DNA from 2 places in the Streptomyces sp. enrichment culture genome. Region 2 is predicted to be linked to the other one. Evidence: predicted binding sites of a transcription regulator. Region 2 holds the regulator's gene; the other holds the start of a gene.
What was found. Region 2 encodes HrcA, which represses chaperone genes, less so after heat shock. Its sites were predicted from a motif close to TTNGCACTCNGNNNNNCNGAGTGCNAA; they were not measured.

Region 1 (3,408 bases), 940 kb from region 2:
GAGCTCCTAGAGATACCAAGCGGTATGTGCGCGTGCAACGACCCTAACGGGACCTCCCGCCGGGCCATTCCGCTTGTCGCCCCGCATTGCTTGTGATCCCGGACACGTACTGCGTCCGCGTGGGGGCGGACCCCGTTCCCCCGCTGCGAAACGCCCGAGGGCGGCACCCCCAGCAGGTCGCTGGGAGTGCCGCCCTCGGCGTAGGACCGGGTGACCGACAGGAGTCGATCAGAAGTCCATGTCACCGCCCGGCATGCCGCCGCCGGCCGGGGCAGCGGCCTTCTCCGGCTTGTCGGCGATGACGGCCTCGGTGGTGAGGAAGAGCGCGGCGATGGAGGCGGCGTTCTGCAGGGCAGAGCGGGTCACCTTCGCCGGGTCGATGATGCCTTCCTTGACCAGGTCGACGTACTCGCCGGTCGCGGCGTTCAGGCCGTGGCCCGGGGTCAGGTTGCGCACCTTCTCCACCACGACGCCGCCCTCGAGGCCGGCGTTGACGGCGATCTGCTTCAGCGGGGCCTCGAGCGCGAGCTTCACGGCCTGGGCGCCGGTCGCCTCGTCACCCTCGAGCTCCAGCTTCTCGAAGACCTGGGAGGCCTGCAGCAGGGCCACGCCACCACCGGCGACGATGCCCTCCTCGACGGCGGCCTTCGCGTTGCGGACGGCGTCCTCGATGCGGTGCTTGCGCTCCTTGAGCTCGACCTCGGTGGCGGCACCGGCCTTGATGACGGCCACGCCGCCGGCCAGCTTCGCCAGACGCTCCTGGAGCTTCTCGCGGTCGTAGTCCGAGTCGCTGTTCTCGATCTCGGCGCGGATCTGGTTCACGCGGCCCGCGACCTGGTCGGCGGAGCCGGCGCCGTCGACGATGGTGGTCTCGTCCTTGGTGATGACGACCTTGCGGGCGCGGCCCAGGAGGTCCAGGGTCGCGTTCTCCAGCTTGAGGCCGACCTCCTCGGAGATGACCTCGCCGCCCGTGAGGATGGCGATGTCGCCGAGCATGGCCTTGCGGCGGTCACCGAAGCCCGGAGCCTTGACGGCGACGGACTTGAAGGTGCCGCGGATCTTGTTGACGACCAGGGTCGACAGGGCCTCGCCCTCGACGTCCTCGGCGATGATCAGCAGCGGCTTGCCCGACTGCATGACCTTCTCCAGGAGCGGGAGCAGGTCCTTGACGTTGGAGACCTTGGAGTTGGCGATGAGGATGTACGGGTCCTCGAGCACCGCCTCCATGCGCTCCATGTCGGTCGCGAAGTAGGCGGAGATGTAGCCCTTGTCGAAGCGCATGCCCTCGGTGAGCTCGAGCTCCAGACCGAAGGTCTGCGACTCCTCGACGGTGATGACGCCTTCCTTGCCGACCTTGTCCATGGCCTCGGCGATCAGCTCGCCGATCTGGGTGTCGGCGGCGGAGATGGAGGCGGTGGAGGCGATCTGCTCCTTGGTCTCGACCTCCTTGGCCTGGTCGAGCAGCGCGCCGGAGACGGCCTCGACGGCCTTCTCGATACCGCGCTTCAGGGCCATCGGGTTGGCACCGGCGGCCACATTGCGCAGACCCTCGCGGACCAGCGCCTGGGCGAGAACGGTGGCCGTGGTCGTACCGTCACCGGCGACGTCGTCCGTCTTCTTGGCGACTTCCTTGACCAGCTCGGCGCCGATCTTCTCGTACGGGTCCTCGAGCTCGATCTCCTTGGCGATGGAGACACCGTCGTTGGTGATCGTGGGGGCGCCCCACTTCTTCTCGAGGACGACGTTGCGGCCCTTGGGGCCGAGGGTCACCTTGACGGCGTCCGCGAGCTGGTTCATGCCGCGCTCGAGGCCGCGCCGCGCCTCCTCGTCGAACGCGATGATCTTGGCCATGTGAAGTGGTCCCTCCAGGACTGGGGGTGATTCCTTCGGACCGCGCCCGCGCCCGCGACGGACGGCCTGCCTGCCTCGTGGTTCCTTGCCCCACCCGGCCTGCGGCCTCACCGACCCGGTCCTTCGTTGTCACTCTCACCTTCAGAGTGCTAACGCCAATGATTAGCACTCGCCCCCATCGAGTGCAAGCGGCTCTCGGAGACCGGCAGGTAGTCAGCGGTGGGCGAACAGCCGGCGCCGGCCGCCGGACACGCCGAAGGGCTCGCACCGGCGTGCGGTGCGAGCCCTTCGAATAGAACGTTCAGGCGGTGACGCGAACCATGTCGGCCTGCGGGCCCTTCTGGCCCTGCGAGATCTCGAACTCGACCCGCTGGCCCTCTTCCAGGGTGCGGTACCCGTCCATCTGGATCGCGCTGTAGTGGACGAAGACGTCCGCACCACCGTCGACCGCGATGAAGCCGTACCCCTTCTCCGCGTTGAACCACTTGACGGTGCCCTGAGCCATGCCTAACTCCCCTATTACTGGCCCTTGCACAGATCCGCACTTCGCGGATCCGGGTCAGACCTCACCCCCCAGTCGTTGGGGGCGTGCGCCGGAACGCGTCGACCGCGGCTGAATGTATCTGTCCAACTGCCGTCTGCAACAGGTCAATCGGACGAGAAATCCGGGCAGCACTGATCGCTTATTTACGAAGAATTCACCCGAATTCCGGGCAAGTCGGGCCCGGCAAAAGGAGCGAAAGGCGCGAAAGGGCCGCTGATTTTGGCTGCATCTTGTCGCAGCCACATCGCGGAAAGTGCGGCGGGTTCCCCAACTCTACCGCGCTCAATCACATGGAATTGCCCCCTCCGGATCTCTCACGGAGGGGGCAATTCGATGAACAGCGTGTGACGTCAGCAGCCGCCCGCGACAGCCGGGATGATCGAGACGCCGGCACCGTCCGGCGTGGCCGTCTCCAGCCCCTGCTCGAAGCGGACGTCGTCGTCGTTGACGTACACGTTGACGAACCGACGCAGCTTGCCCTGGTCGTCGAGAACCCGGGCGGCGATGCCCGTGTGGTTCTTCTCCAGGTCGGCGATGACCTCGGCGAGGGTGGCCCCCTCGGCGGCCACCTCGGCCTGACCGCCGGTGTAGGTGCGCAGGATGGTGGGGATGCGGACGGTGACGCTCACGATGAAAACCTCCGGTGGAGTGACTTACTGGGGCTTGGTCTAGACGAGCCCGGCCTCGCGGAACGACTCGAGGTTGGGCCGGATGGTCGCCGTGAGCCCCGTGCCGGCCACCGCGTCGAGGGTCTTGAGGCCGTCGCCGGTGTTGAGCACGACGGTCGTCAGCGACGGGTCGAGCACCCCGTTCTCGATGAGCTTGCGCGTCACACCCACGGTGACCCCGCCCGCGGTCTCCGCGAAGATGCCCTCGGTCCGCGCCAGCAGCTTGATCGCGTCGACGACCTGCTCGTCCGTCACGTCCTCCACCGCGCCCCCGGTGCGCCGGGCGATGTCGAGGACGTACGGCCCGTCCGCCGGGTTGCCGATGGCGAGCGACTTGGCGATGGT
Region 2 (3,408 bases):
ACTGCCCCTGCGGGCGCTCCTCGCCGCGCAGCTTGGCGAGCTCGCGCAGGAGGTGTTCCTGCTCCGGGTCGAGCTTGGTCGGGGTCTGCACCTCGACGTGGACGATGAGGTCTCCCCGGCCGCCGCCGCGCAGATGCGTGACACCGCGGCCGTGCAGCGGGATCGACTGGCCGGACTGCGTGCCCGGACGGATGTCGACCTCCTCCATGCCGTCCAGCGTCTCCAGCGGCACCTTGGTGCCGAGGGCCGCCGCCGTCATCGGGATCGTCACCGTGCAGTGCAGGTCGTCGCCGCGCCGCTGGAAGACCGGGTGCGGGAGTTCGTGGATCTCGACGTAGAGGTCACCGGCGGGGCCGCCGCCGGGCCCGACCTCGCCCTCACCGGCGAGCTGGATCCGCGTGCCGTTGTCGACACCGGCCGGGATCTTCACGGTCAGGGTGCGACGGGACCGCACCCGGCCGTCGCCCGCGCACTCCGGGCACGGGTTCGGCACGACCGTGCCGAAGCCCTGGCACTGGGGGCAGGGACGCGAGGTCATGACCTGGCCCAGGAAGGACCGGGTGACCTGCGAGACCTCACCGCGTCCACGGCACATGTCACATGTCTGAGCCGAGGTGCCCGGCGCCGCGCCCTCACCGCTGCAGGTGGAGCAGACGATCGCGGTGTCGACCTGGATGTCCTTGGTCGTGCCGAAGGCCGCCTCGTCGAGCTCGACCTCGATCCGGATCATGGCGTCCTGGCCCCGGCGGGTCCGCGAGCGCGGGCCGCGCTGCGACGCCGTGCCGAAGAACGCGTCCATGATGTCGGAGAAGTTCCCGAAGCCACCCGCGCCGAAGCCGCCGGCACCCGCGCCGCCGCTCTGCGAGAGGGGGTCGCCGCCGAGGTCGTAGACCTGCTTCTTCTGCGGGTCCGACAGCACCTCGTAAGCGGCGTTGATCTCCTTGAACCGCTCCTGGGTCTTCGGATCGGGGTTGACGTCCGGGTGCAGCTCGCGGGCGAGCCGCCGGAAGGCCTTCTTGATCTCTTCCTGCGACGCGTCGCGGCGCACGCCGAGAACGGCGTAATAGTCCGTGGCCACTTACGACTCCGCCAGGATCTGTCCGACGTACCGTGCCACCGCTCTTACCGCTCCCATCGTTCCCGGGTAATCCATGCGGGTCGGTCCGACCACGCCGAGCTTGGCGACTGCCTCGCCGCCCGAACCGTAGCCGACCGACACCACCGACGTGGAGTTGAGTCCCTCGTGGGCGTTCTCGTGACCGATGCGCACGGTCATGCCCGAATCCTTCGCCTCGCCCAGCAGCTTGAGGAGCACGACCTGCTCCTCCAGCGCCTCCAGGACAGGCCGGATGGTGAGGGGAAAGTCATGTCCGAAGCGGGTCAGATTGGCGGTGCCGCCGATCATCAGCCGCTCCTCGGTCTGCTCGACCAGCGTCTCCAGCAGCGTGGCGAGCACCGTCTGCACGGTGCCGCGATCCTCGTGCTCGAACGCCTCGGGGAGATCCTGCACCAGCTGCGGCACATCCGTGAAACGGCGGCCGGCGACCCGGCTGTTCAGCCGGGCCCGCAGATCCGCCAGGGACGTCTCGCCGAACGGCGCCGGGCAGTCGATCATCCGCTGCTCGACCCGTCCGGTGTCGGTGATCAGGACGAGCATCACCCGCGCGGGTGCCATCGACAGCAGCTCCACGTGCCGCACCGTGGACCGGGTCAGCGACGGGTACTGCACGACGGCGACCTGCCGGGTGAGCTGCGCCAGCAGCCGTACCGTGCGGGCCACGACGTCGTCGAGGTCGACGGCGCCGTCGAGGAAGTTCTGGATCGCGCGCCGCTCGGGCGCGGTGAGCGGCTTGACCTCGGCGAGCTTGTCGACGAAGAGCCGGTAGCCCTTGTCGGTGGGGATGCGCCCGGCGCTGGTGTGCGGCTGGGCGATGTACCCCTCGTCCTCCAGGGCGGCCATGTCGTTGCGGACCGTGGCCGGTGAGACGCCGAGGCTGTGCCGCTCGGTGAGCGCCTTGGAGCCGACCGGCTCCTCGGTTCCGACGTAGTCCTGGACGATGGCGCGCAATACCTGAAGCCGTCGTTCACTGAGCATCCGCGCACACCTCCAGCGGTTCGTCCCCTTGGCGCTCCCCCTGGCACTCTGCGCATGCGAGTGCCAGCCTTACCCGGCCCAGTGTACGGCCGTCGGGTACGCCCCGGGCAAGGCCGGTCCTGCGAGGTCGTGCCCGCGGGGGCGTCACGGTTAGCGTCGCGGTATGACGGTGACTTGGGAAGAGCTGGGATGGGAACGGCTCGCGACCGGGGTCGGCCGGTGCCGCCTGCCGGGCTGGGACTGCACGGCCGGACTGGTGCGGGGGCACGGCACGGCGCTGCTGATCGACGCGGGTTCCAGCCTCGCGGAGGGCGCCCGGCTGCGCGCGCAGGCCGAGCGGCTGGCCGGCGGTCGTGTGACCCATCTCGCGCTCACGCACCCCCACTTCGATCATGTCTTCGGCGCGGCGGCGCTGGCGGGGGCGGAGGTGTTCGGGGCGGTCGGCGTGGACGCCGCGCTGACGTCCCGGCGGGCGCGGGCGGAGCTGCGGGGGGACGCGATGCGCCACGGCCTGGACGAGGCGGCGGCGACGGAGGCCGCGGACACCCTCGTCGCGCCCCGCCACCACGTGTCCGGCGAGTGGACGCTGGACCTGGGCGGCGGCCGGCAGGCGCTGCTGGCCAACGTGGGCCCCGGGCACACCGCGCACGACCTGGTCGTCCTCGTCCCCGGCGATCCGGAGGTCGTCTTCTGCGGCGACCTGGTCGAGGAGTCCGGCGAGCCGCAGGCCGGCCCCGACGCGGTCCCGGCCCGCTGGCCGGACGCCCTGGACCGGCTGCTGTCCCTCGGCGGCCCGGACGCGGTCTACGTGCCCGGCCACGGGGCGGTGGTGGACGCGGCGTTCGTACGGCGGCAGCGCGACACGCTCGCGGCCCGTTTCGGCGTGTCGCCCTGAGCGCGCCCGGCACTGTCCATATCGTCATCCGAATGCGCCAGTACTCTCCGGACCTGACCCCGCCCTGGAAGAAGCCCCAGCCCGTCCCGGAGGTCCCGGCGGAGCCCGGCCTGGTGGTCGAGGAGCCGGGGACCGGGTTCTGCGGTGCGGTGATCCGCTGCGAGGCGGGCACGGTGACGCTGGAGGACCGCTTCGGCAAGCACCGGGTGTTCCCGCTGGAGCCGCGCGGGTTCCTGCTGGAGGGCCGGGCGGTGACCCTCGTACGGCCGTCCTCCGGTCCCGTACGGCCCACCCGTACGGCATCCGGCTCGGTCGCCGTCCCCGGCGCCCGAGCCCGCGTGGCCCGCGCCGGGCGCATCTACGTGGAGGGCCGCCACGACGCCGAACTGGTCGAGAAGGTGTGGGGCGACGACCTGCG

Region 1: the regulator HrcA is predicted to act here: its motif matches at 2,014-2,040, upstream of groL (chaperonin GroEL).

What each region holds. Positions count from the first base shown of each region.
Region 1 is NZ_OZ186847.1:4,682,842-4,686,249, reverse strand. Features, by position in the region: gene groL (chaperonin GroEL) at 229-1,851, opposite strand; gene ACSU6L_RS20540 (cold-shock protein) at 2,153-2,356, opposite strand; gene ACSU6L_RS20535 (MoaD/ThiS family protein) at 2,746-3,024, opposite strand; gene thrC (threonine synthase) at 3,064-3,408, opposite strand, start outside.
Region 2 is NZ_OZ186847.1:5,625,459-5,628,866, reverse strand. Features, by position in the region: gene dnaJ (molecular chaperone DnaJ) at 1-1,078, opposite strand, end outside; gene hrcA (heat-inducible transcriptional repressor HrcA) at 1,079-2,095, opposite strand; gene ACSU6L_RS24760 (MBL fold metallo-hydrolase) at 2,259-2,990, shown strand; gene ACSU6L_RS24755 (DUF3097 domain-containing protein) at 3,023-3,408, shown strand, end outside.